2 regions of the Stenotrophomonas sp. 22LJNL06-5-1 genome follow, and region 1 is predicted to be linked to the other one. Evidence: riboswitches for the same ligand, from Rfam matches in the RefSeq annotation. Region 1 holds a riboswitch; the other holds the start of a gene.
What was found. Region 1 has a riboswitch for glycine ahead of gcvP (aminomethyl-transferring glycine dehydrogenase). Riboswitches for the same ligand answer to the same signal wherever they lie in the genome.
Positions count from the first base shown of each region.

Region 2: linked by a shared signal. The riboswitch ahead of AC13GF_RS18880 (trimeric intracellular cation channel family protein) and the one ahead of gcvP (aminomethyl-transferring glycine dehydrogenase) in region 1 are both predicted to bind glycine.

Region 1 is NZ_JBSPUE010000009.1:45,162-61,057, forward strand. It holds gene gcvP (aminomethyl-transferring glycine dehydrogenase) at 1-2,156, opposite strand, end outside; glycine riboswitch at 2,219-2,321, opposite strand; gene AC13GF_RS18055 (multidrug effflux MFS transporter) at 2,621-3,847, shown strand; gene AC13GF_RS18060 (siderophore-interacting protein) at 3,989-4,885, shown strand; gene AC13GF_RS18065 (hypothetical protein) at 4,968-5,360, shown strand; gene AC13GF_RS18070 (M2 family metallopeptidase) at 5,480-7,444, opposite strand; gene AC13GF_RS18075 (phosphoethanolamine transferase) at 8,031-9,680, opposite strand; gene AC13GF_RS18080 (phosphatase PAP2 family protein) at 9,677-10,444, opposite strand; gene AC13GF_RS18085 (ArnT family glycosyltransferase) at 10,556-12,286, opposite strand; gene AC13GF_RS18090 (response regulator transcription factor) at 12,390-13,103, shown strand; gene AC13GF_RS18095 (sensor histidine kinase) at 13,090-14,382, shown strand; gene AC13GF_RS18100 (VOC family protein) at 14,413-14,802, opposite strand; gene AC13GF_RS18105 (DUF819 family protein) at 14,939-15,896, shown strand, end outside.
Region 2 is NZ_JBSPUE010000010.1:19,788-35,683, forward strand. It holds gene sppA (signal peptide peptidase SppA) at 1-1,008, opposite strand, end outside; gene AC13GF_RS18835 (MATE family efflux transporter) at 1,125-2,489, opposite strand; gene AC13GF_RS18840 (DUF3106 domain-containing protein) at 2,772-3,362, opposite strand; gene AC13GF_RS18845 (hypothetical protein) at 3,355-4,359, opposite strand; gene AC13GF_RS18850 (primosomal protein N') at 4,773-6,950, shown strand; gene AC13GF_RS18855 (glutathione S-transferase family protein) at 7,040-7,660, opposite strand; gene AC13GF_RS18860 (NYN domain-containing protein) at 7,775-8,554, opposite strand; gene AC13GF_RS18865 (NAD(P)/FAD-dependent oxidoreductase) at 8,678-9,958, shown strand; gene AC13GF_RS18870 (nuclear transport factor 2 family protein) at 10,041-10,472, opposite strand; gene AC13GF_RS18875 (GIY-YIG nuclease family protein) at 10,546-10,821, opposite strand; glycine riboswitch at 10,862-10,951, shown strand; glycine riboswitch at 10,965-11,068, shown strand; gene AC13GF_RS18880 (trimeric intracellular cation channel family protein) at 11,153-11,770, shown strand; gene AC13GF_RS18885 (MdtA/MuxA family multidrug efflux RND transporter periplasmic adaptor subunit) at 12,055-13,221, shown strand; gene AC13GF_RS18890 (multidrug efflux RND transporter permease subunit) at 13,218-15,896, shown strand, end outside.

The DNA of each region.
Region 1 (15,896 bases):
GCGCACGGGCCAACGCCCGGGCCGCCACCGCCGTGCGGGATGCAGAAGGTCTTGTGCAGGTTCAGGTGCGAAACGTCCGAACCCCACTTGCCCGGCTTGGCCACGCCGACCAGGGCGTTCATGTTGGCACCATCGGTGTACACCTGGCCGCCGTGCTTGTGGATGATCTCGCAGATCTCCACCACCTCTTCCTCGAACACGCCGTGCGTGGACGGGTAGGTCATCATGATCGCGGCCAGGCGGTCGCTGTACTTCTCGGCGTTGAGGCGGATGTCCTCGACGTCGACGTTGCCGTTGGCATCGGTCTTGGTCACCACCACCTTCATGCCGCACATCTGTGCCGAGGCCGGGTTGGTGCCGTGCGCCGAGTCCGGAATCAGGCAGATATCGCGATGTTCCTCACCGCGCGAGCGGTGGTAGGCGCGGATCGCCAGCAGGCCGGCGTACTCGCCCTGCGCACCGGAGTTCGGCTGCAGGCTGACCGCGTCGTAGCCGGTGCATTCCACCAGCATCGCTTCCAGCGTGTCGATCAGTTCCTTGTAGCCCAGCGCCTGGTCGGCCGGCACCAGCGGGTGGATCTGCGAGAACTCCGGCCAGGTCACCGGGATCATCTCGGCGGTGGCGTTGAGCTTCATGGTGCACGAGCCCAGCGGGATCATCGTGCGGTCCATCGCCAGGTCCTTGTCGGCCAGCGAACGCAGGTAGCGCAGCAGTTCGTGCTCGCTGTGGTGGGTGTTGAACACCGGATGGGTCAGGAACGCGGACTGGCGCAGCAGGCCGGCCGGCAGCGCGTCGGCAGTGCTGGCATCCAGCGCGTCGACGTCCAGCGAAGCGCCGAACACCGCAGCCACGGCGACGATGTCGGCGCGGGTGGTGGTCTCGTCCAGGCTGATGCCGACCGAGTCGCTGTCGATCGCGCGCAGGTTGTAACCAGCGGCGCGTGCCTTGGCATGGATTTCATCGGCATGCACGCCGGTGACGTGCAGGGTGTCGAAGAAGTCGCCACCGACCTGCACGCCGGCGCTGCGCAGCGACGCGGCCAGGATCGAAGCCAGGCGGTGGGTGCGGCGGGCGATGCGGGCCAGGCCTTCCGGACCGTGGTAGACGGCGTACATCGAGGCCATCACCGCCAGCAGCACCTGCGCGGTGCAGATGTTGGAGGTGGCCTTCTCGCGGCGGATGTGCTGCTCGCGGGTCTGCAGGGTCAGGCGGTAGGCCGGCTTGCCTTCGGCATCGATGGAGACGCCGATCAGGCGGCCCGGCATCGAGCGCTTGTAGGCATCACGGCAGGCCATGAACGCAGCGTGCGGGCCGCCGAAACCGAACGGCACGCCGAAACGCTGGCTGTTGCCGACCACGATGTCCGCGCCCCATTCGCCGGGAGCGGCCAGCAGGGTCAGCGCCAGCAGGTCGGTGGCCACGGCCACCAGGCCGCCGCGCGCGTGCACGGCATCGACCAGCGCCTTGTAGTCGCCGACCTGGCCGAAGGTGTCCGGGTACTGCAGCAGCAGGCCGAAGGCCTCCGCTTCCAGTGCTTCGGCCGGGGTGCCCACGCGCAGCACGATGCCCATGGGCTCGGCGCGGGTGCGCAGCAGTTCCAGCGTCTGCGGGTGCACGGCGTCGTGCACGAAGAAGGTGTCCGACTTCGACTTGGCCGAACGCTTGGCCAGGGTCATCGCTTCGGCGGCGGCAGTGGCTTCGTCCAGCAGCGAGGCGTTGGCGATCTCCATGCCGGTCAGGTCGGCGCACAGGGTCTGGAAGTTGATCAGCGCTTCCATGCGGCCCTGCGAGATTTCCGCCTGGTACGGGGTGTAGGCGGTGTACCAGGCCGGGTTTTCCAGGATGTTGCGCAGGATCACGTTCGGCGTGTGGGTGCCGTAGTAGCCCTGGCCGATGAAGCTGCGCAGCACGGTGTTCTTGTCGGCGATCGCACGGATCTTCGCCAGTGCCTGTACTTCGGTCATCGATTCCGGCAGCGCCAGCGGCGCCGGCGATTTGATCTTGGCCGGTACGATGGCATCGGTCATTCCATCCAGCGACGCGTGGCCGACGACATCGAGCATCTGCGCGATCTCGGCGTCGTTGGGGCCGATGTGGCGCTCGACGAACGCATTGTGGTGCTCGAGCTCACGCAGGGAAGGGGTGTTCTGGGACATGGCGAAGGATCCGTCAGGAAAGGGCACACGCACGGGCACAAGCCGCCGGTCGGCGGTCTGCGGGGCGCCCCTCTGTCCTTTTGCCTGAGAGTTTAAAAGCGCGGCGGACCGCAGCTTCGTGCCCCTTCGGCGCCGGATCGAACCGGTCTCTCCAGAGTTCTGTTACGGGTGGTATCGGGCCTGAGCGATTACGGGCGTTGCGCCTTCGGCAGCGGTGTTCCGCTTCTCCCACCGTGTTGCCCGCTGATTATAGCCCGTTGCGGGCCCGCCGGCCGCCTCCAGGTATGGCCACCGCGCCTGAATGGCCGATGGCCCAGCCGTGCGTTTTGTGCACCTCTGCATGGCATCGGGCGCAATCCCCACCTATGATGGGCGGATACCCGAATTCATCTGGCGCTGTCCCTGCAGAAGGGGACCGGCGCCCGCCGTGCGTGCCGCGCATGGCCCTGCCGGACGCCTTCCCCATGACCGCCGCTGTTGCTCCCTCCACCCGCCGCATGGCCCTGCTGCTCGCCGGCCTGGCCATGTTCGGTCCGTTCTCGATCGACACCATCTTCCCGGCGTTCCCGCAGCTGGCCCAGCGCCTGGCGGTGGACGAGGTGGCGGTGCAGCAGACCATCAGCGTGTACCTGCTGTTCTATGGCCTGATGAGCCTGGCGCACGGCCCGCTGTCCGACGCCTGGGGCCGCAAGTGGGTGATCCTCGGTGGCCTGGTGGTGTTCGTCGGCGCCTCGGTCGGCTGCGCGTTGTCCACCGACCTGACCACCTTGCTGGCGTTCCGCGCGCTGCAGGGCCTGTCGGCGGGTGTCGGCATGATCGTCGGCCGCGCGGTGATCCGCGATCTCTACCATGGCCACGACGCGCAGCGCCTGATGAGCCAGGTGTCGATGCTGTTCGGCATCGCCCCGGCCATCGCGCCGATCATCGGTGGCTGGATCCTGCTCAGTGGTGCCGGCTGGCCGCTGATCTTCTGGTTCCTGGTGGTGTTCGGGCTGGTCCTGCTGGCGGCCACTGCACGCTACCTGCCCGAGACCCATCCGGTTGAAGCGCGCGTGCCGTTGTCGCCGCGCACGTTGATGCGTGACTACGTGCGGATCGGCTTCAACCCGCGCTTCCTGCGCCTGGCACTGGCCGGCAGCATCGGCTTCGGTGGCATCTTCCTGTACATCTCCTCGGCGCCGGTATTCGTGATGCAGCACCTGCATCTGGGCGAGGGTGGTTTCGCCTGGTTGTTCATCCCCACCATCGGCGGCATGACCACCGGCTCGTTCCTGTCCGGGCGCATGGCCGGGCACACCACGCCCACCCGCCAGGTGTCCATTGGTTTCGGCCTGTGCGCGCTGTCGGTGCTGTTGAACGTCGGCTACGTGGCGCTGTCGCCGCAGTTCGTGCTGCCGTGGGCAGTGCTGCCGATCTTCCTGGGCGGCATGGGCATGGCACTGATCTTCCCGATCCTGGCGCTGGCGGTGCTGGACATGTACCCGCACCAGCGCGGCCTGGCCTCGTCGCTGCAGGCCTTCGTGCAGCTGATGATCAGCACCGTGGTGGCCGGCGTGGTATCGCCGCTGCTGAGCGCCAGCCCGCTGCACCTGGCACTGGGCCAGGCCGCATTCTTCGGCGCCGGCTTCGTGTTCTGGTACTGGGAACACCAGCGTGAACGCGCGGCGCAGGCGGCCTGCACGGGCCATTGAGCAGCGCGCAGGGGTAGGGCGGGCCGCGATGCCCGCAATGCTTGCGACAGGGAACGACCGGACTAGGCTGGGCACTCCAGCCAGCCGGTGCGTGGATGCACGACAGCCAGCCAATCCGATGTCGTTGCATGAGGTTCCCCCATGGCTGCGCAGCAGACCTACCGCCTGTTCGAGGTGGCGCTGAAGGAGCGCCGCGTTCTTTCCCCTTCCCTGGACCGCATGGTGTTCACCGGTGCCGACGTGGCGCGGATGAAGACCGAAGGCCCGGACCAACGGATCAAGGTGTTCTTCCCCTTGCCCGGCCAGGACGTGCCGCAGGTCCCCAGCGGTGAAGACTGGTACCCGCGCTACCGGGCCCTGCCGGACGATCAGCGCCCGCCGATGCGTACCTACACCATCCGCCAGTTGCGCGCCGAGCAGGGCGAGGTCGATGTCGATTTCGTCATCCACGGCGAAACCGGTCCCGCCTCGCGCTGGGCCATGCACGCCCGCCCCGGCGACCGCGTGTTGCTGCTGGCCCCGGACGCCGACTGTGCCGGGAGCAGCGAGGGCTGGGAGTGGAAGCCACCTGCCGGTGTCGGCCAGGTGCTGCTAGTGGCCGATGAAACCGCGTTGCCGGCGGTGGCCGGCATCCTTGAGGAACTGTCGACCATGGTCGACCCACCGCGCACGCTGGCGCTGCTGGAGGTGGCGCAGGCCGGTGATGCGGTGCACCTGAAGGCGCCCTCCAGCGCCGAGCTGGTCTGGCTGCCGCGCGGGCAGGCCGCCTACGGACAGCCGTTGCTGGAGGCGGTGCAGGCGCGGATGGCAGCGGCCTCGGGCGTGGCTGTCGGCGATGCGCTGGAGGAGATCGACGTTGATACGCAGATCCTCTGGGAGCAGGCCGATACCCGCGTGGCCGGGCCGCTGTATGCCTGGGTGGCGGGCGAGGCGGGTGCGGTGATGGCGATCCGCCGCCACCTGGTGCGCGATTGCGGGCTGGACCGCCGCGCGATCACCTTCATGGGCTACTGGCGGCAGGGCAAGGTGCTGGACTGAGCGAACTGGACCGGGCACGCGTGAAGCAGCGCTGCGGGCGGGGTGCGCTATCCTTGCGCCCCCTTCGCAGCGGTACCGCACCATGTCCACCAGCTCCAAGACCCGTCGCGACCAGCGCCGCCGCCAGGAAGAAAAGGCCGCCAACAAGGCCGCTGCCCAGGCCTCGCCGGTGGAGCCGCATGCCGAACTGCGCGATACGCAGCGCACGCTGCTGGCCGGTGTCGTGCGCCGCGACGGCGAATGGGTGCTGGGCATGGACGGCCGCATCGCGGGCCACAGCGAGAGCGCTGCGCAGGTGCTGGCGCTGATCATGCAGGCCGGTGAGCTGCACGAGCGCAAGGGCACGCCGGTGCGCCTGGTGTACTCCGATGCACTGCGCGATGCTGCACAGGCCGAAGCCAAAGAGAAGGGCCAGACCTTCGAGGAGTTCAAGGCCGAGCTGGCTGCAGCGATGGCAGCGAAGAAGAACAGCTGATCGCTGTTGCGGTAGAGCCGGCCGCTGGCCGGCTGCCAGACGGATTTCCACCGTGCAGTTGCCGGCCAGCGGCCGGCACTACCAGAAAGGGGCGGATCCTCGCGGACCCGCCCCTTTTTTCATTTTGCTGCCGGGGCCGCGTTGGCCTGCCAGCCGCACATCTGGCCTTCGTTCTGCTGCTTCAGCCACTCGTTGACCGGGGTGAAGTACTCGATCATCGGGCCGGCATCGAGCTTGTCGGTACCGGTCAGCTCCTTCAGCGTGGCCTGCCACGGCTGGCTGGCGCCCTTGCTCAGCATCGCCCAGTACTTCTGGCCGGCTTCCTTGTTGCCGTAGAAGGTGCACTCATGCAGCGGGCCCTTGTAGCCGGACGCGTCGCACAGGCCCTTGTAGAACTGGAACTGCAGGATGCGCGCCAGGAAGTAGCGGGTGTACGGGGTGTTGCCCGGCACGTGGTACTTCGCGCCCGGATCGAAGAACTCTTCGCCACGGGTGCTGGCCGGCGCCACGCCCTGGTACTTGGCCTTCAGGTCCCACCACGCCTTGTTGTAGTTGTCGGCAGTGATCGAGCCATCGAACACGCCCCAGCGCCAGCGGTCGATCATCAGCCCGAACGGCAGGAACGACACGCCTGACAGCGCCATGCGCATCTGGTTGTTGATGACCGCCTCGCGGCTTTCGGTCGGTGCATCGACCAGGCCGATCGAGCTGAGGTACTTGGGCGTCATCGCCAGCACGATGGTGTCGCCGATCGCTTCATGGAAGCCATCGTTGGCACCGCCCTGGAACAGCGGCGGCAGCGGGTTGTAGGCCAGGTCGTAATAGATGTGGCCCAGCTCGTGGTAGATGGTGGTGAAGTTCTCTTCGTTCGGCTTGATGCACATCTTGGTGCGCACGTCGCCTTCCATGTTCATGTCCCAGGCGCTGGCGTGGCAGACCACGTCGCGGTCGTCAGGCTTGATGAACTGGGTTTTTTCCCAATAGGACTGCGGCAGCGACGGCATGCCCAGCGACACGTAGAAGTCCTGCGCGCGTTCGGTCATCTGCTTGGCGGTACGCAGTTCGGCCTCACGCTGCGCCTTGTACTGGGCGGCCACGTTGGCGTCCTTGCCGGCCTTGGCCAGCGCCGCGCTCAGGTTGGTCTGGTACTGCTTTTCCAGCGCTGCGGTGATGTCCAGGCTGCCGGCGCCCGGATACGGTTCCAGCTGGTCCCACAGATTCGACCAGTCCTGCTGCCACATGTTGCCCAGCAGGTGCGCGGCGATCAGGCCGTTGCCCACTTCGGCCTTGTCCTTGCCGTAGGTCTTGTCCAGCTTGCCGCGTGCGTAGCAGTGCAGCTGCTCGTACATCGGCTTGACCTGTTCCCACAGACGGTCGGTTTCCGGGCCGATCTGCTCCGGCGGCATGTCGTAGCCGCTGCGCCACATCTGGCCGGCATCGGTGAAGCCCATGCCCTTGGCACCTTCGTTCACCAGGCCAACGAACTTCTGGTAGTCGCCGCGCATGCTCTTGGTGGTGCTGTGCCAGCCCTGCCAGGCGTCGAGCTGCTTGTCGTAATCGCGGCTGCGTGCCAGCACCTGTTCCAGCTCGCCCAGCTGGCGGCAGGAGTTGGGATCGTTGGCGTCGGTGCAGTACTTGCCGGCGCCGTAGCTGCCTTCCATGCGGGTGGCGATCTGGGTCAGCTCGGCCAGCTTGGCCGGGTCGCGCGGCGCCGGCATCGAGGACATCAGTTTCAGCAGGTGGATCGCGCGCTTGCTGTCCTCGCTCATCGGCTTGCCGTCGAACTTGGCGGCCTGTTCGATCCAGCTGTTGAGCTGGGTCAGCGAGCGCTCGTTGGCCTTGGCCGCGATGCGTTCCGAATCACTGTTGATGTAGGTGGAGGACAGCCACTGCGCCGAGGTCATCTCCGGGTAGGCGGCCTTGAATTCGGCATTGATGCGGGCCACGAACTGGTCGGCGGTTTCGCCGGCCGGGGCGCTGCTGCTGGCGGTATCGGTGCCTGGGGCAGCTTCCTTCTTGCAGGCGGCCAGGGCCAGCGTGGCGGCGGCGATTGCCGAGGCCAGCAGGAGATGACGGTGTTTCACGGGCGGTCCTTGGGTGGTGAACGACGGCCGAAGGCTAGTGGGCCGTCGCTGCCACCGCAAGTGGCGGAAGTCGGCCGGGCGGCGCCCGGCACCCGCAGAGGCCTTCAAGCAAGGGCAAAGGCAGAAGCAACAGCGGACTATCCGTGGTTTGGCGGGGCGGTGTCGGAGTGCGGGGACGCCGCAAGTACGTCCCTGTAGGCTTGGCAGCCGCATCCATGCGGCTGACACCCCGCACTCCGACACCGCCCCACCTCTGACAGATCTCTACGGCTGTTGGTGGGTGTCGACCTTGGTCGACACATCTGTCAGATATCGACAATCAAAATGGGGTCGGATCCGTTTTCCTACGGAAAACGGATCCGACCCCATCGGCATGTCCAACAGATCGCGGAAAACTGTCGAAGGCGGGGTGGGTCCGGTGGCGGGAGTGTCCGCGGCATGGATGCCGCGGCCAAGCCCCCAAGGATGGGTTTACGGCGTCTCCCGCCATCGGACCCACCCCGCCATCCCACGGAATGCATGCTGTTGCTGTTGCTTCGGCCGTTGCCTCTGCAGGTGCAGGGCTGCAAGCCCTGCCGAACAACCCTCAACCTTCGCAGTTTGCGAACAGGTCGCGATCGCGCTCGTACAGCGAGGTCTTCACCTGCATCAGGCCCAGCACCGACGGGAACAGATTGTCATGGTCGGTATAGGCCGCCGAACGCTTGCGCACGCACTGCAGGTCCAGCCCGCGGCTGCTGGCGAAGCCCTGCGAGAACCACATCGTCATCGGCACCCGGGTCTGCTCGGCCGGGGCAATCGCATAGGGCACGCCGTGCAGGAACAGGCCCTTCTCGCCCAGCGACTCGCCGTGGTCGGACAGGTAGATCATCGCTGTGTCGTAGTCCTGCATGCCCTGCAGCGTGCCGATGGTCTTGGTCAGGAAGTGATCGGTGTACAGCACGGCGTTGTCGTAGCTGTTGGTGATCTCTTCGCGCGTGCAGCGGCCGATGTCGCGGGTATCGCAGGTGGGGGTGAAGCGGCGGAACGCGGGCGGATAGCGCTCGAAGTAGGCCGGGCCATGGTTGCCCAGCTGGTGCAGCACCACCACGCGGTCGCCGGGCCTGGCACGCACCTGGGTGGCCAGGTCCTGCAGCAGGATTTCGTCCATGCAGCGGCCATCAGCACACAGGCCCGGGGTGGTCGCATCGGACAATGACTGGAAGTCCAGGCCTTCGCACACGCCCTTGCAGCCGGACTGGTTGTCACGCCATAACGGTGCGATGCCGGCGCGGTTCAATACGTGCAGCAGCGACTGGTGCGCGCGGATCTTCTTCTCATCGTAGTCGTGGCGGCCCCACGGCGAGAACAGGCACGGCAGCGAAACCTCGGTGCTGGTGCCGCACGAATGCATGTCCGGGAAATTGACCACACTGGCCTGGGCCAGTTCCGGGGTGGTGTTGCGGCCACCGTTGAGGCCCCAGTTCTGCGCGCGCACGGTTTCGCCCATGACGATCACCAGCAGGCGCGGCTTGCTGGCAGGTGCACGCGGGGTGGCCTTGGCATCGGTACCGATCGGCAGCTTCGGCGCGCGCTGCACCGGGTTGTCGCCACGCAGCGCACGCGGCATGCCCAGCAGCACGTTGGCCGGGGTGGCGAGGTAGCGCACTTCGCGCTGATTGCGCATCAGTGCCGAGACATCCTGGAACGAGATCAATGCGCCGCCCACCGCGGTCACTGCCGCCACGACCAGGAAGCCGATGCGCCAGAGCAGGCTGCGGCCCCAGCTGCGGCGGCGCAGCTGCACGCGCCACAGTACGATCATCGGCAACACCGCCAGCAACAGCACCGGCCACACCAGCGACACGGTCATCAGCTCGCGGCTTTCCTTGGGATCGGTCGCCAGCACGTTGCGCAGCATGTCCGCATCCAGGTAGATGTGGTAACGGCTCATGTAGTGCGCAGCGAATGCGGTCACCAGCAGCAACAGGCTGATCACCACCTTGGCGTTCCAGCGCCAGACCAGGATGCCCAGCAGCACGCCGTGTGCACCCAGCAGCAACAGCAGCAGCGACAGCGCGTAGCGCAGGCTGCCCGGATGGCTGGCCATCGCGCTGTGCCAGAACAGGCCGTTGCCGGCCACCGCGAAGAACAGGCTGGTCAGTGCGATCAGTGCTTCGGTGGATAGCTGCGGCCGCCAGCGGCGAAGGCTCGCCAACGCGGGAAGGCGGGCGGGGCGTTGGACCGATGCACTCATGCGTTTGCCTCCTGGCGGTGGGGACGGTCCAGCTGACGGCGTGCCAGGACGCGTTTGACGATCAGATACAGGCCCAGCGAAAGCAGCCAGCAGATCAAAGCAGTAGCCACGTCATGCGAAAGGAAATGCGCGCCCCGCAGCTGCTGGCTGATGCCGAACACCAGGCCGGTGGCAAGGCCGATCCACAACCCGGCCCAGCGCCATGAAGGGCGCCACAGCAAGGCAAAAAAGTACAGGGACAACCATGCATAACCCGCGCTGGCGTGGCCCGCCGGGAAGCAGGCCTGTGCGGCCATGCCTGCGGGGCGCGCCGTGAAAAGCCCGATGAAAGGCTGGTGGCCGCCGTAGCGCAGCAGGTCCCAGGGGCATTCCATCGGTACCAGCGACTTCAGCAGGGAGATCACACCGGTGCCCAGAGCCATGGCAATTACGACATAAAGCAGCGCCCACCGCAGGGTGCGATCGCGACCCTTTCGCCAGTGGTGGAAGCACAGCAGGATCGCCACGAGTGCAGCAGCCGTGCTCAGCCATTTGCCGGCCTTGTGCACCACCGTGCGGGTGACCCAGGCGTCCTGCAGCGCCCAGTGGCCACCCTCCAGGCGGAACAGGTGATCGGCCACCCATTGGTCGCCGCCGAAACCCATCAGCAGCGTAAACAGGGGCAGACCGATTGCGACAGGCAGCCAGAGGTGAGTTACGGCAAATCGTGACGCCAGTGGCGATGTCGCAAGCGGCGCTACCGAATCAAGGGGACGGACGGGCATGCTGGGAAAGGGCGGGTCGGGAATCCGCGGTCATGCTCGTCACCTGGATGTCGGAGAAGGGTCGGACGCTCGTTCGTGCCGGGTTAATGCTTGCCCGGTACGTGTCAACGTTCAGTCTTCTTCAGCGGTCGACCCTGTCCGCTCGGCGTGGCATTCCGGGTTCCATGCGGTACCGGGAAGCAATTGCCAACGGTTCCTGTTGGCAACACCAATATCGATCACCTTGCTCGGGTCCACGCACGGGCTCATTGCATCATCCAGCACCAGCAGCCAGCGCTTGTCCGGTGCCTCGGCCAGCCACGGGCCGGCGTCGTGCCATTGCTCGGCCCAGGGCCGCTTGAAGCCGAACTCGCGCACCGGCCGGTCGGCCTGCAGCAGGTTCTGCTCGCGCCAGGCCACCAGCGCCAGTTCGGCATCGGGACCGATCCGCGCACCGACCCGGCGCATCAGTGCCGATGCCGAGGCGAAGGGGTCCAGTGCAGGCATCAGCACCAGGCCGTAGAGCATCCACAGCATGCCGTGGGTCAGCAGTACCAGCGTCGCGGCACGACGTACCCGCAGCCACACGATCAGCGTGGCCAGGGCAATGGCGAAGGTCAGCAGGCCATCGCCCAGCACCGGCAGCAACGTATCGGGCATGGCGCGGCGTTCCAGTTGTGCCAACGCCCACGGGTGCTCGGTCATCAGCATCACGCCGAGCACGCCGGTGGCCAGCATCAGCACCACGCTGTAGCCGAACAGGTAGCGGCGCACGCACAGGCGGCGCAGCAGGCCGGGCAGCAGCGGCGCCACCGCCAGTGCCATCGCGGGCAGCATCGGCAACAGATACACCTCGCGCTTGCCCGGGCTGGCACTGAAGAACACCAGTACCAGCACCGCCCAGCCCAGCAGCAGCCACTGGCGGCCATCGCCACGACGGATGCGGCGCCACCAGGGCTTGAGCAGCATCGGCAGCAGCAGGCTGCCCGGCAGCCACAGGGTCAGGATCACCTGCAGGTAGTACCAGGCCGGTTGCCGGTGGTGCCAGGCATTGGCGTAGCGGGTGCCGGTCTGCTTGAACAGCAGCTCATGCGCGTAGGCCTGCAGTTCGGCGCTGGGTGTATGCAGCAGGGCCCAGCCCAGCGGTGCCAGCCACACGCCCACGCCCAGCAGGAACGCCGGGATCAGCCACAGCAGCGTTGCCGGGTGCGGACCCTCCACACGGTGCCCGCGACGGCGCTGGTACAGCCACCAGCCGAACCAGGGCAGCACCATCAGCAGCGGCAGGAAACCCACGCCCTTGGTCACCGTGCCGACGCCTGCGGCGAAACCGGCCAGCCACAGCGCGGGCAGGTTGCGACGTTCGCACAGGTGCCGCATCAAGCCCCACAGGGCGACGGTGGTCATCCCCACCAGCACCATGTCGATCTGCGCACGCTTGGCCATCAGCCCGAACTGCAGGGTGCAGAACAGCGCCGCGAGGGCATAGATGGAATGCCGCGGCGACCACAGCCGCCGTGCCAGATCCGACACCAGCCACAGACTCAGCAGGGCGCCCAGCAATGACGGCAGCAGGAACGACCACTGCCAGCTGCCGACCACCTCGTAAGCGGCCGCCTGCAGCCACATGAACACCGGTGGTTTCTCGGCATACAGCTCGCTGCCACGATGCGGCAGCAGCCATTGCCCGCTCTCGACCATAGTCCGCGCGGCCAGCACGAAGCGCGGCTCGTCCGGCGGCTGCGGCTGCCGAAGGCCGATGCCCGCTGCCAATGCAGCAATGATCAGCAGCCACAACAGGGGCAGGCGCCAACGGCGGGGCAGGGCTACGGGCACGGCAGGCTCCGGGAGCAAAACGGCCATTCTGAGGTGGCGGGGGTGGGAAAAGCGTCAGAAGGGGGCGGGACGACCGCATTCCGACATGGGCGGCGCTACCATGGTACGAACTTCCGTGGATGTTTCGTGCATGCGTCTGTTGGTGATCGAGGACAACCGCCAGCTGGTGGCCAACCTGTTCGACTATTTCGAGTCGCGCGGGCATGTACTGGACGTGGCCCCGGATGGCATCACCGGCCTGCACCTGGCCGGCAGCCATCCCTACGACGCGGTGATCCTGGACTGGATGCTGCCGCGCATGGAGGGGCCGGAGGTGCTGCGCCGGCTGCGTGCCGAGCACGCGTCCGAGGTGCCGGTGATCATGCTGACCGCGCGCGATGAACTGCCGGACAAGATCGCCGGCTTCCGCGCCGGTGCCGACGACTATCTGACCAAGCCGTTCGCGCTGCCCGAGCTGGAGGTGCGGCTGGAAGCGCTGCTGCTGCGTGCGCAGGGCCGCAACCCGCGCAAGCGCCTGCAGGTGGGCGACCTGGTGCTGGATCTGGCGACGCTGGAGGCCCAGCGTGAGGGCCAGGTGCTGCACCTGTACCCAGCCTGCCGCAAACTGCTGGAAGTGCTGATGCGGGCCAGCCCGGGTGCGGTGACGCGACAGCAGCTGGAGTTCGCCCTGTGGGGCGACGAGCCGCCGGATGGCGACCTGCTGCGCTCGCACGTCTACGAGTTGCGTCGCAGCGTTGACGGCCCGTTTGCCGAGAAGCTGATCCACACCCTGCCGCGGGTGGGTTATCGGCTGGCCGTGACCACCGGCAGCGACGCTGGCAAGGATATTGATGAAGGCGCGTAAGCCCGGGCCGCTGTACCGGCGCGTGCTGTGGTGGTTGCTGGGCTACCTGGCGCTGCTTTCGCTGGCGGTGTTCAGTGTTGGCAACTATGTGCACGAGCACGCCGAGCATGCGGCATGGCGCGCGCTCCTCAATTCCGAGCTGGACAGCATCGTCGAACATGTCGAGCACGAGCCGCATTACCGCTGGCAGGATTCGGACACCCTGAGCCTGTACCGCTTCGACGCGGTCAACCTGCCCGAGAGCGTCCTCACGCTGCATCCGGGGCTGCATGACGGGGTGATGATCAAGGGCCGCGAGATGGCGGTGATGGTGCGCGAGACCGAATCGATGGGGCGGGTCGCGCTGGCGCTGGACATCTCCGACTTCCATGACCTGGAGCAGTTCGCCACGCGCTGGGTGATGCTGGCGGGCGTGATCATGATCTTCGTCACCGTGCTGATGGCGTCCTTCGGCATGGAGCGGATGGTGCGCCCGTTGAGCCTGCTGGCGCAGCGCATCGCCGACCTGCGGCCCGGCGCGCAGGGGCAGCGCATCGAGGTCGACCCGCGTGGCAGTTCCGAGCTGCACACGATTGCCGGTGCACTGAACGATTATCTGGACCGCAACGAACAGTTCGTCGAACGTGAGCGGGTGTTCATCAGCACGGCCAGCCATGAACTGCGCACGCCGATCGCGGTGATGACCGGTGCCGCCGAACTGGCGCTGGAGCAACCGGGCCTGCCCGAGCGTGCGCGCCAGCAGATGCAGCGGGTGCTGCGCACCGCGCAGAGCGTCGAGCAGCTGATCGAACTGCTGCTGGTGCTGGCGCGTGATCCGGCACGACTGGCGGCGCGTGCCGAGCGCATCGCGCTGGACCAGCTGCTGCCGGAGATCGTCGACGACCATCGCCATCTGCTGGGCGACAAGGACCTGAGCATCGGCATCCAGGCCGCACCGGTGGACATCGTCGCGCCGCTGGCGGTGGTGCAGGCGGCGATCGGCAACCTGCTGCGCAACGCCATCGAGAACAGTGGCCGTGGCCATATCGAATTGCGCTTGAGTTCGTCGGCGGTGCTGACCCTGCAGGACCCCGGGCATGGCATGAGCCCGGAGGAGATCGCGGCGATCCACGCACGCATGGCCCGTGGCGAGCGCGCCGATCGGGGCGGCGGCATCGGACTGGACCTGATCGCGCGGCTCTGCGAGCACCTGGGCTGGACCCTGCAGCTGCAGCCCTGCGAGCCGCGCGGCACGCGTGTCACGCTCGATTTCAGTGCCTCGCGCCCCACATCTCGGTAGTGCCGGCCGCTGGCCGGCAACCCCACGGCACTAGGCGCCGTTCGGCCGCGCCACGTGCTGGTCGATCAGGATCACGTTGCCGTCGGGATCGGCCAGCTGCAGGTAACCGGTCCCCTGGCCATCGGGATCGGTGCGGACTGCCAGCGCGATGCCCCTGGCATCCAGCTCGGCCTGCAGCTCGCGCACATCCTGGAAGTGGGGCAGTTCCTGCTTGTGCTGGTCCCAGCCAGGATTGAAGGTCAGCAGGTTGCCCTCGAACATGCCCTGGAACAGACCGATCACGGTGCCGTTGCTGCGCATCACCAGCCAGTTCTGTGCCGGATCGCCGCCGGTGACCGAGAAGCCCAGGGCTTCGTAGAAGGCACGGGAGGCCGGCAGATCCTTCACCGAGAGGCTGACCGAAAAGGCGCCAAGCTGCATGAGTGGGCTCCCTGAGGGGGATGAGGGTGTGGTCGGCACTGCAGCATGACCGGGCGTGAAGACAATGTTAATCTCGACCTGCGCCGCCTTATGCGGCGCTTTTTTTTCTCCGCTCTTTCGATCGACAGAGGATCCCATGCCGACCGAACCCGCTACTGCCCTGATCAGCAACGATATCGTTGGACTGGGCCTGATTGCCGCCACCCTGGCCCTGATCTTCTGGGCCGCCAGTGGTCCGACCCCGCTGCTGAAGAAGATCTTCGCCTGGGTGCCGGCACTGCTGCTGTGCTACTTCATCCCCGCCATCTACAACACCGCTGGTGTCATCGATGGCCACAACACCTCGCTGTACAACCCGGTCGCGCGTGACGTGCTGCTGCCGGCCGCACTGGTCCTGCTGACGCTGTCGATCGACCTGAAGGGCGTCATCAAGCTCGGCCCGAAGCTGCTGGTCGTGTTCTGCGCCGGTACTGCCGGCATCATGCTCGGCGCCATCGTCTCGTTCCAGCTGATGAAGCTGATCCATCCGGAAACCGTGGCAGGTGATACCTGGGCGGGCATGGCCGCGCTGGCCGGCAGCTGGATCGGTGGCGGCGCCAACATGGTGGCCATGCGTGAGGTGTTCGGCACCGATGCCACCACCTTCGGCCAGTTCGCGGTGGTCGACGTGGCCTGCGCCAGCCTGTGGATGGCCATCCTGTTGTTCCTGGCCAACCGTGCGCAGCAGATCGATACCCGCAACGGTGCCGATACCCGTGCCATCGACGAGATGAAGGCGCGCATCAGTGCCTACGAGGCGCAGAACGCGCGTATTCCCAGCATGACCGACCTGATGGTGATCGTCGGCGTGGCACTGGGTGGCGTCGGTCTGGCCCACGCCATCGCCGCGCCGCTGTCGGGCTGGTTCAAGGCCAATGTCAGCTGGGCCAGCCAGTTCAGCCTGGACAGCCAGTTCGTCTGGGTGATCCTGCTGTCCACGGCGATGGGCCTGGGCCTGAGCTTCACCCGTGCGCGCCGGCTGGAAGCCGCAGGTGCTTCGCGGCTGGGCACGGTGTTCCTGTACTTCCTGATCGCCTGCATCGGCATGCAGATGA
Region 2 (15,896 bases), on a different contig from region 1:
CGGGTTGCGACGCGCATCGAGCTGGCCCAGGTAGGTGCCGAAGTCGACGTTGCGGAAACCACCGTCGGCATCGTCGTCGGCCACGCCGCGCTCGATCATCAGATCCTCGAATTCCTCGCGGGTCTTCAGTGACGTCACCAGCTTCTGCTGCAGGGCGAACTTGGCCAGGTCGCCACCGGCAGCGGCGATGCCTTCCGGCAGCGTGTCGATGCCGGCGGCCAGCTGTGCCGGGTCCAGGCGACGGGCCTTGGCGATGTCGCCCAGGTAGCGCTGCCACACGTCGTTCATCCAGAACAGGTCGGCTTCCTTGGAGGCCGGCGACGCAGCATCGAGCACATACGGCTCGGCCGCGGACTTGTACTCACCCACCTTGAACAGGTGCACGTCCACGCCCAGCTTGTCCTGCAGGCCGGTGCGGAAATACTGGCGGTAGCGGCCCAGGCCCTCGAGCACCACCGACCCCATCGGGTCCAGGTAGACCTCGTCGGCCTGTGCGGCCAGCAGGTACTGCGACTGGCCCATGCTCTCGCTGTAGGCCACCAGCTGCTTGCCGGACGCACGCAGGTCCTGCAGTGCCGCGGCCACTTCACGCAGCGAGGCAAAGCCCGACGGCTGCAGCTTGTCCAGCTCCAGCACCACGCGCTCGATCTTCTTGTCTTCCTTGGCCGACTCGATCACCCGCAGCAGATCGCGCAGCTGGATCTCTTCGGCACCGTTGTCGCCCACCGCCTTGGCCAGCGCACGGCTGACCGGATCAGCGCTGAACTGCTCGACCAGGCGGCCTTCCGGCGCAATCACCAGGGTGGTGCGGTCCTGCAGCGACTTGCTGGCACCGGCGCCCATGCCGGCGGCGATGACGAACATCACCAGCAGCAGGAACAGCAGGCCGAAGAACACCAGGTTGAGGATCAACCGGCGGGTGAAGTTCATGACGTCCCACAGCCCGATGAAGAAGCTGGCGACGGGGTTGCGACGCGCCGGGGGCAGCGGGGGCACGGGTTGATTCATGGAACGCTCCGGATGGCTTCTTGCCGTGGTGCCAGCATAGCCGGTGCCGCGTGATGCGGCATCGGACACAAGTCAGGGGATCGCCCGCCACGGGTCATCGCGGCGGGCGGGGCGGATCAGGACAGTACGGACTGGCCGATGCGCAGGCTGCTGCGGCGCAGGCGCCAGCCCATCAGGATGGCGGCGGCGGTCAGGCCGACGATCAGGCCGATCCACATGCCCTGCGGGCCCATGCCCAGGCCCAGGCCGAGCCCGGCGCCGAGCGGCATGCCCAGGCCCCAGTACGCGAACATGGCGATGAACATCGGCACGCGGGTGTCCTTCAGGCCACGCAGCGCGCCGGCCGACAGCACCTGGATGCCATCCGGGAACTGGAAGGTGGCCGCGTACAGCAGCAGGGTGGAGGCCAGGCCGGCCACCGCCAGGTCGTTGGTGTAGACACCGACGATGGCATCGTGGCCGAACAGCAGTACCGCCGCCGACAACGTCTGCGTACCCATGATGATCGCGTAGCCGGCCCAGGCCGCACGCCGTACACCGAAGCCATCGCCACGGCCGACCGCATGGCCGACGCGCACGGTGGTGGCCTCGGCCACGCCCATCGGGATCATGAAGCACAGCTGCGCAACGTTGATCGCGATCTGGTGCGCGGCCGCCTCATTGGCACCGAGGCGGCCGATCAGCAGCGCGGTGACGATGAACAGGCCGCCCTCCATCAGCACGGTAATGCCGATCGGCAGGCCGGTGCGCAGCAAATCCCAGATCGCAGACCAGCGCGGTCCTTCGAAGTGCGAGAACAGCTGCAGGTGGGCGAAGCGCTTGGTGAACCACAGGTAGGTGGCGAAGGCGATCGCCTGCAGCCACATCATCACCGCCGAGGCGATGCCCAGGCCCTCGGCACCCATTTCCGGGAAGCCCAGCTTGCCGTTGGCCAGCACGTAGCCCATCGGCGCCAGCACCAGCAGGCCACCGAAACCGAGCAGCATGGTCGGCAGCGTCCAGTGCATGCCCTCGCTCAGATAGCGCATGCAGAAGTACAGGGTCAGCGCTGGGCCGCCCCAACGCACCGCATGCAGGAACGCGGTCGCCCCCGGCACGATGTCCGGCGCGATGCCGAATGCCGGCAGCAGCGGCGGCACCACCGTGAGGAAGGTGAACATGATCAGGCCCAGGCCCAACGCCAGCCACAGTGCCTGGCGGAACAGCGGGCCGATCTCGCGCTCGCGGCCGGCGCCATGCAGCTGCGACACCGAGGCGGTGAGCGAGATCAGGGTGCCGATCGGAATCAGCATCGGCAGCCACAGCAGCGCCGTACCGATGGTCACCGCAGCCAGGGTCGCGGTGGCATGGTGGCCAGCAATGACGTTGTCGACGAAGGAGATCAGACCGGTGGAGACATGCCCGAGCACAAGCGGCAGGGCGAGCAGACCGGTGGCGCCGACTTCCTTGCTGAAGCGCGGCGTGGAGGTTGCAGTAGACATAAGGTGCTTGACGCGAACTGCGGTTGCGCGCGAAGGGCACAGGCACCGGGTTGCGGGCCGCCATCTTACGCGTGCAGCGCGCGCATTCCCATGACATGGCGTGAATGCTGGGTTCCGGCAGGCCCCGGCATCACCCGTTGCGATCGCGTTACCGGGAAAGACGCCCGCCTTGTGGAGTCGACTGTCAGTCGACTGCTCTTCATACAGGACCGCGAAAACCCCGCGCTGTGCGCGCAAGTCGACTAACAGTCGACTCTACCCCTGGACGCTGCGCCTTCGGGTTTACTGCCCCGCCTGGCGCTTGAGCCAGGTGTCGCGCTCGGCGGGCGGCACGGCGAGGAACGCGCTGCGTACCGTGTCGCGTTCCTGTGGTGGTGTGCGCTGCGCGACCAGGGTGAGCTGGGCCAGCTGCGCCGTGCTGAGCTGGCGCAGCACGGCCAGCGCGGCCTCGCGCTGTTCCGGCGGCACAAACCCGAACAGGCCGTGCAGCTTGGGGAACTCCAGGCCCAGCTGCGGACCCAGCCGCCAGCCTTCGCGGAACGCCTGGTCCTGCGCCTGGAACTGCTGGCGCAGGCGCTGCTGCTGGTCGGCCGGCAGCGCATTGAAGCGGGCAGCGGCCTGACGGATCCGCTCACGCTCGCCCTCCGGCAGGGCGCGCCAGGCCGCGTAGTCGGCGCGACGCTGGCGCTGCTGCTGGGCATCGAGCTGGGTGAACGCAGCGGGCGTCGTGCTTGTGGTGACCGGGGCCGGAGCCGGAGCCGCCGGTGAACTGCCCGGCACTGGCGGCGGCAGCGGCACGCTCAAGGTCTGCGGCGCGGCGGACAGCGACAACGGCAGGGCCAGCAGCAGGCTGGCGAACAGGGTCTTATTCATCGGCAGCAGCGGTTTCCAGCGTGGCGCTGGCCGGCTCGGGCCGGCTCGGCTTGGATTGCGATTCGTCCACCGGCAGTGGGCCACCGGCCGCCGTCCACGCATACAGATCGGCATCGGCCACCAGCGGATAGTCGCGGTCGGCCAGCATGGTGGCGTCGTCCGCCGCCTGCGCAGGGGTCGCGTCCGGCGCGGCATTGACCTTGCTCGGCGGCAGTGCTTCCACCGTGACGGGGCCCGCCTCACCGACCACGCCTTCCGGCAATGGGGCGTCGCTGCCGAACGAATGCCCCTGCCAGTAGCGCCAGCCCAGCGCGGCGGCCAGCAGTACCGCCACGGTCACCAGCAGGATCAACGGACCGCGCCAGCGCGGCTTGGCATTGGCGCGGCGGCGCTTGCCAGTGGCTGCGGCCCGCTCGTCGCGCTGCGGGGTGCGCCAGCTGGAGGTCGGGACTTCGCTGCTGGTCGTCGGTGCCGTCGGCTGTTGCAGCTGCTGCAGGCGTTTGGCGGGCAGGTCTCGGATGCGCAGCTGCACCTGTTCGGCCAGCTGACGCCAGGCCGATGCATCGGGCTGGCCGTGCGCGTCACGCGGGCAGGCATCGGCCAGCAGGTGCTGGTAGCCGGCTTCGTCCTGGTCGAGCACGCGCGTGGCGATACCTTCATCCAGGCTGCCGCCCACCCGCAGCAACAGCGCCAGGCGCGGCAACGGTCCCATCTCGCCCAACGCGGCCAGCGACGGTTCCCACTGGCCGCCCACCGGCTCACGCAGTGCCTGGCGCTGGCCCAGCAGGGTCCAGAAGCGGGTCGGCCACTGCGCCATCGGCAGGTCACTGGCGACCGCCGCAAACGCGCGCATCACCGCCACCAGGGTCTGCTCGGCACGGGCAGCATCGCCGCACTGCAGTTCAGCCACCACCAGGGCGCGGCGTTCAACGCCTCGCAGGAACGCCGACAGCGCGCCGGCCGCGGTCGAGGAAACAGGGGCGGGCACAGCCGTCATCGGTCACTCCAAAGGTCTGCCCGCATGATAGCGGCAGGCCATCGACGCCCGGCAGGACTTGCGCCCGCAGGCACTTCGTGCTGCAGGTTGTGCACAGCACCACGCTGCCTGCGCTGGAAACTGTGGCATCCAGCTGAATTCACTCTGTTTCAGCATTGTTTCACACTTAAATCATTGATTTTGATGATTTTTAAAGTATGGCGATTTTTTGACCAACCCGAGCATGAGGCCGTCGCCATCGGCCTCCTGCGCGCCCGCCGACCGGTAACGCACAGCGTTATCCACAGAACATGTGGATAAGACTGAATCTCCAATGGACACCGATATTTAGGTGACATTTATGATTCAACGGGCGCCGCCCCACCGCCTCCCACCCCGCCATTCGCGCGCGCATGGCCCGGTACACTGGCCCGATGCTTTCACCGATTCCGACCCTGCAGGTCGCCCTGCCCGTCCCCCTGCCCCGTCTGTTCGACTACCTGTCGCCGGAGGGCGATGGCCCCACGGTTGCGGTCGGTTGCCGCCTGAAGGTGCCGTTCGGTAACCGCGAGCTGGTCGGCGTGGTGGTGGGGCACGGCCAATCCGACGACGGCCAGGGCCTGCGCCAGGCGCTGGCCTGGTGCGACCCGCAGCCGCTGCTGCAGGGTGAGCTGTGGCAGAGCCTGCAGTGGCTGGCGCGCTACACCCATGCCCCTCTCGGCGAGGTGCTGAGCACCGCCCTGCCCGGCCCGCTGCGACATGGCGACGCCCTGCCTGACACCCATCACTGGGGCTGGCAGCTGACACCCGGAGGCCATGCCCAGCGCGGGACACTGCGCGCCGGCAGCCGCCCGCGGCAGTTGGCCGAACTGCTGGCCGAGGCCGTGGTGGATGAGGATGTACTGGGCGAACGCATGCAGGACTGGCGCACCGCCGCACGCAGTCTGGCCAAGCGTGATCTGGCCGAGCGCGTGGCGCTGACGGTGGCACCGCAACATGCGCAGCCACTGCCCGGTCCAACGCTCAACCCGGACCAGGCCGAGGCGGTGGCCGCGATCAACGCCGCCGAAGGCTTCCAGCCCTTCCTGCTGGATGGCGTGACCGGCAGCGGCAAGACCGAGGTCTATCTGCAGGCGATCATCCATTGCCTGGCGCAGGGGAAGCAGGCGCTGGTGCTGGTGCCGGAAATCGGCCTGACCCCGCAGACCCTGGCACGCTTCCGCGGCCGCCTTGGCATCGCCGTGCACGCGCTGCACTCCGGGCTGAACGACAACGAGCGCGCGCGTGTGTGGGCGGCGGCCTCACGTGGCGAAGCGCGGGTCATCGTCGGCACCCGCTCGGCGGTGTTCACACCATTGCCGCAAGCCGGCCTGCTGATCGTCGACGAGGAACACGACGGCAGCTACAAGCAGCAGGACGGCATCCGCTACCACGCGCGCGATTTCGCCCTGGTGCGTGCCAAGGCGCTCGGTATTCCGGTGCTGCTCGGCAGTGCCACCCCTTCGCTGGAAACGCTGCACAACGCCTACGCCGGGCGCTACACGCACCTGCGCCTGAAGCAGCGCGCCGGTGATGCACGGCCGCCACGCGTGCGCATCCTCGATGTGCGAAAGCGGCCGCTGCATGACGGTCTGTCGGCCGACGTACTGACCGGCATCGGCGAACATCTGCAGCGCGGCCAACAGGTACTGGTGTTCAAGAACCGCCGTGGCTACGCGCCGGTGCTGCTGTGCCACGACTGCGGCTGGACCGCGCCCTGCCAGCGCTGCGATGCGCCGATGACCGTGCACGGCGGCGGCCGTCGCCTGCAGTGCCATCACTGCGGCGCTCGGCAACCGGCGCCGCTGGCATGCCCGGCCTGCGGCAGCCTGGCGCTGCAACCCCAGGGCATCGGTACCGAACGCCTGGAAGAGCATCTCACCGCCGCCTTCGCCGACTTCCCGGTGGTGCGTATCGACCGCGGCACCACTTCACGCCGCGATGCACTGGAACAGCAACTGGCGAAACTGGGCGACCAGCCCGGCATCCTGGTCGGCACGCAGATCCTGGCCAAGGGCCACGACCTGCCGAAGCTGACCCTGGTGGTGGTGGTCGGCATTGACGAGGGCCTGTTCTCGGCTGACTTCCGTGCCAGCGAGAAACTGGCGCAGCAGTTGATCCAGGTGGCCGGCCGTGCGGGACGCGCGCGTGATCCTGGCGAAGTCTGGCTGCAGACCCATCACCCCGGGCACCCGTTGCTGGAAACCCTGGTGAGCGGCGGCTACCACCCGTTCGCGCAGGCCGAGTTGAACCAGCGCCAGGCCGCCGGATTCCCGCCGTTCGCGCATCTGGCGCTGATGCGCGCCGAAGCGCAGCAGGTGGAGCATGCCAACGCGTTCCTGCTGGCGGCGCGGCAACTGCTGGGCGACCAGAATGTGGTCGAAGCCTATGGGCCCATGCCGGCGCCGATGCCACGGCGTGCCGGCTACCAGCGCACCCAGCTGCTGCTGTCTGCGTTGCAGCGGCCGCCGCTGCATGGGGTGCTTTCGCAGCTGGTTCCGCAGCTGTATGCGCTGCCGGAAGCACGCAAGGTGCGCTGGTCGCTGGATGTGGATCCGACGGATCTGTATTGATCCGGTCGGTGCTGCGTAGAGTCGAGCTTGCTCGACTGCCTCATGCAGGAGCAGTCGAGCAAGCTCGACTCTACCAACGGCCCTGCCGCTTACGTCAGCGGCGACATCACGCCGCGCTGGTAGGCCGGCCGCTCGCGCAGGCGCGCGTACCAGTCGGCCAGGTGCGGCAGTTCCGGGCGCTGGATCGGCAGTTCGAACCAGGCATAGATCAGCGAGCCCAGCGGGATGTCACCCATCGCGAACGTCTCGCCCGACAGCCACGGCTGTCTGGCCAGCGTGGCATCGGCCATCGCCAGGTAGTCGCCGGCGCGCACGATGGCGGCATTGATCCGCGCTTCGTCGCGGTCGGCCGGGGCGGTGCGCATGATGCCCCAGATCAGGTCGGTGTAGATCGGTGCCATCCGCGAGGTACTCCAGTCCATCCACTTCTCGGCCTGGGCACGTTCCATCGGGTCTTCGGCGTACAGCGTGCCCAGCGCATAGCGCGCGCTCAGGTAACGCACGATGGCATTCGACTCCCACAGCGGCAGGCCGTGGTCTTCGATCACCGGCACCAGGCTGTTGGGATTCATCGCCTGGTACTCCGGCGTCTGCGTGCCGCCGTGGCTGCCACCGACTTCGATGGATTCATACGGCAGGCCGATCTCCTCGGCGCACCACAGCACCTTGCGGACGTTACTGGAATTGCGGCGGCCCCAGATCTTCAACATGCGGGTTTTTTCCTTGCTGGCAATGCGAGCGGCAACGATACGCCTGATCGGAGTGGGTGTGTGGGTGGTGGATGCGGGATCTGGCATCCGGGAATTGCCGGCCAGCGGCCGGCATTACCGGTTCTTTTTCGGCAGCGCGCGCACGTAGGACGATTTGCCATCCTTCTTCAGCTCGAACAGGCCGATCGCCGCCAGCAGATCGCTGAGTTTGCCGTAGCCATAGTTGCGCGGATCGAACGAGGCCTGATTGCCGATCTGGCTGCCGACCGGCCCGAGGTGCGACCAGCCATCCTCGCCCTCCGCCGAGGACACCGCGCGGCGCAGCATCTTCACCAGCCGGGTGTCACTGCGCATTTCCGCACCGCTCTTGCGTGGCCGGGCATCGTCGTTGGCAACAGGCTCGTTCGATGCCTGTTCGCTGGAAGCCTGTTCGGTATCCGGCACGCTGGCATGGGTCTGGCCCAGCGCTTCCAGGTAGGTGAACTTCGAGCACGCGTTGACGAACGGCTCCGGGGTTTTCTTCTCGCCGAAGCCATACACCTTCACGCCGTCAGTCAGCAGGCGCATCACCATCGGGGTGAAATCGGCATCGCTGGAGACGATGGCGAAGCCATCCAGATTACGCGCGTACAGCAGATCCATGGCGTCGATCACCATCGCCATGTCCGAGGCATTCTTGCCCTTGCTGTAGGCAAACTGCTGGATCGGGCGGATCGCATATTCGTGCAGTACCGCCTCCCAGCCCTTCAACCGCGGACTCTTCCAGTTGCCATAGGCACGGCGCACGTTCGCCACACCGTAGCGGGCGACTTCGGCCAGGACCTCGTCGATCTTCGAGGCCGGCGCATTGTCGGCGTCGATCAACAGGGCGATGCGCTTTTCCGGTTCGCTCATGGGCTCCTCACGGGCCGTTGCCTGAACCCGAGTATCGCCGATCCACGCGGGCGCTGACGTGACAGGGGGCCATCGTGCGAAGATGCCAGGCGCTTCCCCCAATGCCCCCACTGGAGTGAGTCGATGAGTCGCGAGCGCGTTCCCCACCTGGTTGTTGTCGGCGGCGGTTTTGCCGGTCTCTGGGCCACCCGTGCCCTGGCCCGCGAGCGCATACGCATCACCCTGGTCGACCGCCGCAATCATCACCTGTTCCAGCCGCTGCTGTACCAAGTGGCCACCGCCGGCCTGTCCGCCCCGGATATCGCCGCACCGCTGCGCCACATCCTCGGCCACCAGCGCAATGTGGAAGTCCGCCTCGGCGAAGTGGTGACCATCGACAAGCAGGCCCGGCAGATCCGCATGGCCGATGGCAGCACACTGGACTACGACAGCCTGCTGCTGGCCACCGGCGCCACCCACGCCTACTTCGGCAACGACCAGTGGGCCGATGATGCGCCCGGCCTGAAGACACTGGACGATGCGATCGCGCTGCGCCGCAAGCTGCTGCTGGCGTTCGAGCGCGCCGAGGCGGAACCGGACCCGGCGAAGAAGGCCGCGTGGCTGAGCTTCGCCGTGGTTGGCGGTGGACCTACCGGCGTCGAACTGGCCGGCACGCTGGCCGAGATCGCGCGCCACACCCTGCGCAATGAGTTCCGCCACATTGATCCAGCCAGCGCCAAGGTACGGCTGGTCGAGGCTGGTCCGCGCGTACTGTCCTCGTTCCCGGAAGTGCTTTCGCTGAAGGCGCGCCGGCAGCTGGAAAAACTGGGCGTGGAGGTACTGACCGGCACCCCGGTGAGCGACATCGACAGCCAGGGCTTCAAGCTCGGCGATCAGTTCGTACCGGCACGCACCGTGGTCTGGGCCGCCGGCGTGGCCGCTTCACCGCTGGCGCGCACGCTGGACGTGCCGCTGGACCGCGCCGGACGCGTGCAGGTGCAACCGGACCTGACCCTGCCTGGCCACCCGGAACTGTTCGTGGCCGGCGATCTGGCCGCGCTGAACCAGGCCAACGGCAAGCCGGTGCCCGGCGTGGCACCCGCCGCCAAACAGATGGGCAAGTACGTGGCCGAGGTGATCCGTGCACGCCTGCACGGCAAGCCCGAGCCCGGTCCGTTCAAGTACGCCGACTTCGGCAACCTGGCCACCATCGGCCGCATGGCTGCGATCGTGCACCTGGGCCGGCTGCAGCTGTCCGGCGTGCTGGCCTGGTGGTTCTGGCTGGCCGCGCACGTGTTCTTCCTGATCGGTTTCCGCAACCGCATCGTGGTGCTGCTGAACTGGGCCGTGGCGTACTGGAGCTACCAACGCAGCGCGCGCATCATCTTCGGTGATGATCAGGAAGACCGGCGGCCGAGGCGCTAGGGCCGCACGCATGTTCCTGTAGAGCCGAGCCATGCTCGGCTGCACTTTGCGCGGACTGCAGAAGCCGAGCATGGGCTCGGCTCTACGGCGCCTTCGGCTTCGGGTACCACAACGCGTTGACGATGACCCAGCGCTGGTCGAAGCGGCCCATGTGGAAGTAGTCGACGAACCACGGCGTTTCCAATCGCACCGAGGCGGCGTTGCCGGTCACGTCCAGCACCGTGCAGCGGCGGTCCCATTGATCCTTCGGGGTTTTCAGCGCGCCCTGCTTCGTCAGCGCGACCAGTTCTTCCTTCGACATGCGGCGCAGGCCCAGCCGCTCGTCGGGCGTATCGCCGAGCACCGCGCGCTTGGCCAGGTCCGGGTGCAGGGAGCGGGCGACGCGCTGTGGGTCGGCCTCCAGCTGGCCGTCGACGTAGTCGTGGCAGGTAGCTTCAATGGCCGCGAGGGTGGCCGGATCGGCGGCAGGGCTCGTTGCTGCGGAGAGAGCGAACAGCAGGGCGATCGTGGACATCCGGGTCTCCAGCGCTGAGGGCGCGGGGCGATCATGGCATGGCTGGAAGCGCCCATCCACGCATGGCGTGGATCTACAGAAGCGTCTCGGCAGGTGCCTGCAGCCAGGCCAGCTTGCGTTCGCGCGGCTGCTGCTTGAGTTGCCACTCGGCCCGTGACGCGGCGGCCCGGTCCGGGAATTCGCGCACGGCCAGCACGCGCAGCGGTGGCCGCGCCCGGGTGTAGCGCGCGCCCTTGCCGGCCTGGTGGGCAGCGAAACGCGCCTCCACATCGGTGCTGATGCCGGCGTAATAGCTGCCATCGCGGCATTCGAGCAGGTACAGGAACCAGGGGCGGAGGGACGGGGCCATGCCCGGATTATGCCGTGCTGCACTGCAGCGGATATACTGGCGCCCGAATGCAGGAGAGAGGCGCCGCGCTGGCGCCCGCCGAAGGCGCAGGCTCCCATGATCGCTCAGGCCGGTGGGCTGGAATCCCACCAACCATGCATTCGACTCGCCGAGCTGGAGAGAGGTCACCGGGCACGCCCGGGACGATCCGCCGAAGGGGCACGCGGCCTACGCCGCTGAACTCTCAGGCAAAAGGACAGCGGGAGCGGCACCGGTCATCGTCATCCCGTCATTGCGCAGGCAGTGGCGGTAGTCGCGCATGGCCGGCCCCACCGCGCCCGGAGCCTGCCCCATGCTGCTGTCCATCATCTACCTGATTGCCATTTCCGCTGAAGCCATGACCGGCGCGCTGTCCGCCGGCCGCCGCCGCATGGACCTGTTCGGGGTGGTCATGATCGCCTGCGTCACCGCACTCGGCGGCGGTTCACTGCGCGACATCCTGCTCGGCCACTATCCGCTGGGCTGGGTGAAGCATCCCGAATACCTGGGCTTCACCGTGTGTGCGGCGCTGATCGCCACCTGGGTGGCGCGTTGGATGCACCACTTCCGCCGCACCTTCCTGGTGCTCGATGGCCTGGGCCTGATCGCCTTCACCCTGATCGGCTGCTCGATCGCGCGCGAAGCCGGCCATGCGATGCCGATCGTGCTGATCGCCGGCATGCTGACCGGCGCGTTCGGCGGCGTGCTGCGCGACATCCTCTGCAACGAGGTGCCGCTGATCTTCCAGAAGGAGCTGTACGCGATCATCGCGCTGCTGACCGGCGCGGCCTATCTGTTGCTGCTGCACTGGGGCGTGGCCGACGCCACCGCGATCCTGTGCTGCCTCGGCGGCGGCTTCGCGCTGCGCCTGCTGGCGATCCACTACCGCTGGGAAATGCCGAAGTTCGTCTATCACGACGAAGTGCATTGATTGTTTGACGGTAGTGCCGGCCGCTGTCCGGCAACACGGCACATGCCCGCAGATTCCAGCAGGTTGCCAGCCAGCGGCCGGCACTACCGAATGCGTTGCATGACCATGGTCACGCGGCATTGGCCGGGCTGATTGGCTACCATTGTCACCCCGTTGCTGCCGCGACGGCATCCAGCCACGCCGCGCCCGCGGCCCCGCCAGACACTCCCTCCCCGCTGCCCGTGGTGCCGTGAACGCGCCGACGGGCCCGCATGTCCCTGCGCGCGCAGGGCGCAGGATGCCCCATGTCTGTCGCCGAAAATTCCCGTTCCCGCCGTGCCCGCCCGTTGTGGGTGGTGCTGGGCATCGCCCTCGTCGCCCTTCTGGCGTGGTGGCTGTGGCCCCGGGACGACGCCGGCAGCAGCGACGATGCGCCGGGCAAGACGGTGCCGGTACGCGTGGCGCGCGCCAGCGCCGAGCCGCTGGTGCTGCGCCTGAAGGCGGTCGGTACGGTCACCCCCCTGCACAGCGTGGTGGTACGCAGCCGCGTGGATGGCGAGCTGCTGCGCCTGCACTTCCAGGAAGGCCAACAGGTGAAAGCCGGCGACCTGCTGGCGCAGATCGACCCACGCCCGTATGAGGTGAAGCTGGCACAGGCTCAGGGGATCCAGCAGCAGAACCTGGCCGAGCTGGAGAACGCCGAACGCCAGCTGCAGCGCTACCGCGAACTGCAGAAGCAGAACTACGTGTCCGGGCAGGAACTGAGCGACCAGCAGAGCAAGGTGCGCCAGCTGCAGGGTCGCCGCCTCAGCGATCAGGCGTCTGTTGACGAAGCGCGCCTGCAGCTGCTGTACACCCGCATCACCGCACCGGTCAGTGGCCGCGTCGGGCTGCGTCGGCTGGACGTGGGCAACCTGGTGCGCGCCAGCGATGCCGAAGGCCTGGTGACGCTGGCGCAGACCGCGCCGATCAGCGTGCTGTTCACCGTGCCCGAACCCGAGCTGCCCGCGCTGCTTGATGCCGTGCAGGCGCAACCGGCATTGGCAGTGGAAACCTGGGACCGCGAAGAACGCCGGCAGCTGGCCCGCGGCTCGCTGTCCAGCGTCGACAACCGCATCGATACCACCACCGGCACGCTGAAGCTGCGCGCGCACTTCGAGAACGACGACCTGGCCCTGTTCCCCAACCAGTTCGTCAACGTACGCCTGCAGCTGGGCGAGCAGCCCGCGCTGCTGATTCCCGATGCCGCCGTGCAGTTCGGCAGCCAGGGCAACTACGTGCATGTCGTCGGCAAGGACAACAAGGCGCAGCGGCGCAATGTGGTGCTTGGGCCTGCCGATGACGGACGCGTGGCCGTGCGCTCGGGACTGGCTGCGGGCGACCAGGTGGTGATCGAAGGCATCGACGGACTGGAAGACGGCACCGCGGTGGAGATCATCACCGAGGAGGCCGTGACCAAGGCCGGCGCATGAACCTCTCGCGCGCCTTCATCCTGCGTCCGGTCGCTACCACGCTGCTGATGGTGGCGCTGCTGCTGTCGGGCGTGCTGGCCTACCGCCTGCTGCCGGTGGCAGCGCTGCCGCAGGTCGATTACCCGATCATCCAGATCACCACGTTGTACCCGGGCGCCAGCCCGGAGCTGACCACGCGCACCATCACCGCGCCGCTGGAGCGCCAGCTCGGGCAGATCCCCGGGCTGAAGCAGCTGTCGTCGACCAGTTCCGGCGGTGCGTCGGTGATCACCCTGCAGTTCGGCCTGGAGGTGTCGCTGGGCGTGGCCGAACAGGACGTGCAGGCCGCAATCAATGCGGCGGGCAGCTTCCTGCCCGGCGACCTGCCGGTGCCACCGGTCTACCGCAAGGTCAATCCGGCCGATACGCCGATCCTGACCCTGGCGGTGACCTCACAAGGCCTGTCGCTGCCGCAGGTGCACGATCTGGTGGATACGCGCATTGCCCAGCGCCTGGCACAGTTGCCCGGCGTCGGCCTGGTCAGCCTGGCCGGGGGCCAACGCCCGGCGGTGCGCATCCAGGTCAATCCGGCGGCACTGGCCGCCAACGGCCTGGGCATGGACCACATCCGCACCGCCATCGCCGCCGCCAACGTCAACCTGCCCAAGGGCAGCTTCGACGGCCCGATCCGCGCGGTGATGCTCGATGCCAATGACCAGATGCGCAGCGTGGATGAGTACCGTGCCCTGGTGCTGGCCTGGCGCGACGGCGCGCCGCTGCGGCTGGGCGACGTGGCCACCATCACCGATGGCGCCGAGAACCGCCAGCTGGCGGCGTGGAGCGGCACCACCCCGGCAGTGCTGGTGAACATCCAGCGCCAGCCCGGTGCAAACGTGATCGCCGTGGTCGAACAGGTGCGTACGCTGCTGCCGCAGCTGCAGGCCACGCTGCCGGCTGGTGTGCAGATGAACGTGTTGAGCGACCGCACCGAATCGATCCGCGCGTCGGTGCGCGGCGTGCAGAAGGAACTGGTGCTGGCCATCGGCCTGGTGGTGCTGGTCACCTGGGTGTTCCTGCGCAATCTGCCGGCCACGCTCATTCCCAGCGTCGCGGTACCGCTGTCGCTCATCGGCACCTTCGCGGTGATGCTGCTGGCCGGCTATTCGCTCAACAACCTCACGCTGATGGCGCTGACCATCGCCACCGGCTTCGTGGTGGACGATGCCATCGTGATGCTGGAAAACATCGCCCGCCATCTGGAGGAAGGCGAAAGCCCACGCGACGCAGCGCTGAAAGGCGCAGCCGAGATCGGCTTCACCCTGGTGTCGCTGACTGTTTCGCTGATCGCGGTGCTGATCCCACTGCTGTTCATGGCCGACCTGGTGGGCGCGCTGTTCCATGAGTTCGCGGTGACACTGGCGGTAGCCATCGGCATTTCGCTGCTGGTCTCGCTGACACTGACGCCGATGCTGTGCGCGCGGTTCCTGAAGCCGCACGCGAAGACCTCGCATGCGCCCGATGTGTTCGACCGCGTCATCGCCCTCTACGACCGACAACTGCGCTGGGTGCTGCAGCGCCAGCCGCTGATGCTGCTGGCCACCGTTGCCACGCTGGCACTCACCGTGGCGCTGTACTTCGCCGTGCCCAAGGGCTTCTTCCCGGTGCAGGATGCCGGCCTGGTGCAGGGCATCAGCGAAGCCCCGCAGGCCATCTCGTTCCAGGCCATGCGCGAGCGCCAGCAGGCGCTGGCCGCCGCCATCGAAGCGGACCCGGCGGTGGCCAGCGTGTCCTCGTACATCGGCGTGGACGGCAACAATGCCACGCTCAATACCGGCCGCCTGCTGATCGAGTTGAAACCGCATGGCGACCGCGATGGCGCAACCGAGGTGATGGCGCGCCTGCAACAGCGCGTGTCGAAGATCCCCGGCATCACCCTGTACCTGCAGCCGGTGCAGGAGCTGGGCATCGAAGACCGCATCAGCCGCACCCAGTACCAGTTCACGCTGACCACGCCGGATCTTGAAACACTGGAGCGCTGGACCCCGAAGCTGCTGCAGGTGCTGCGCCAGCAACCGGCACTGCGCGATGTCGCCAGCGATCTGCAGATGCAGGGGCGGCAGGCACGGGTGAACATCGACCGCGACGCCGCAGCGCGCCTGGGCGTGAGCGTGGAAGCGGTGGCCGATGCGCTGTACGACGCTTACGGGCAACGGCAGATCTCCACCATCTTCACCCAGGCCAGCCAGTACCGGGTGGTCCTGGAGGCCGATCCTTCACGGCAGCCCGGGCCGGAGGCGATCACGGGCCTGCGTGTGCGCAGCAGCAGCGGACAGACCGTGCCGCTGGGTGCGGTGGCGCGCGTGGATCTGGGCCCGACCGCCCTGCTGCGCAACCATGTCGGCCAGTTCCCGGCGGCCACGCTGTCATTCAATCTGGCCCCGGGCGCATCGCTGGGCGAAGCGGTGGAGGCTGTGCATGCCGCACGCGCACACGTGGATCTACCGCAGAGCATCGAGCTGCGCCTGCAGGGTGCCGCAGCGGCGTTCAGCAGTTCGCTGTCCTCCACACTGTGGCTGATCCTGGCGGCAGTGGTGGTGATGTACATCGTGCTGGGCGTGCTCTACGAGAGCTTCATCCATCCGGTCACCATCCTCTCCACCCTGCCTTCGGCAACGGTCGGCGCTCTGGCCGCGTTG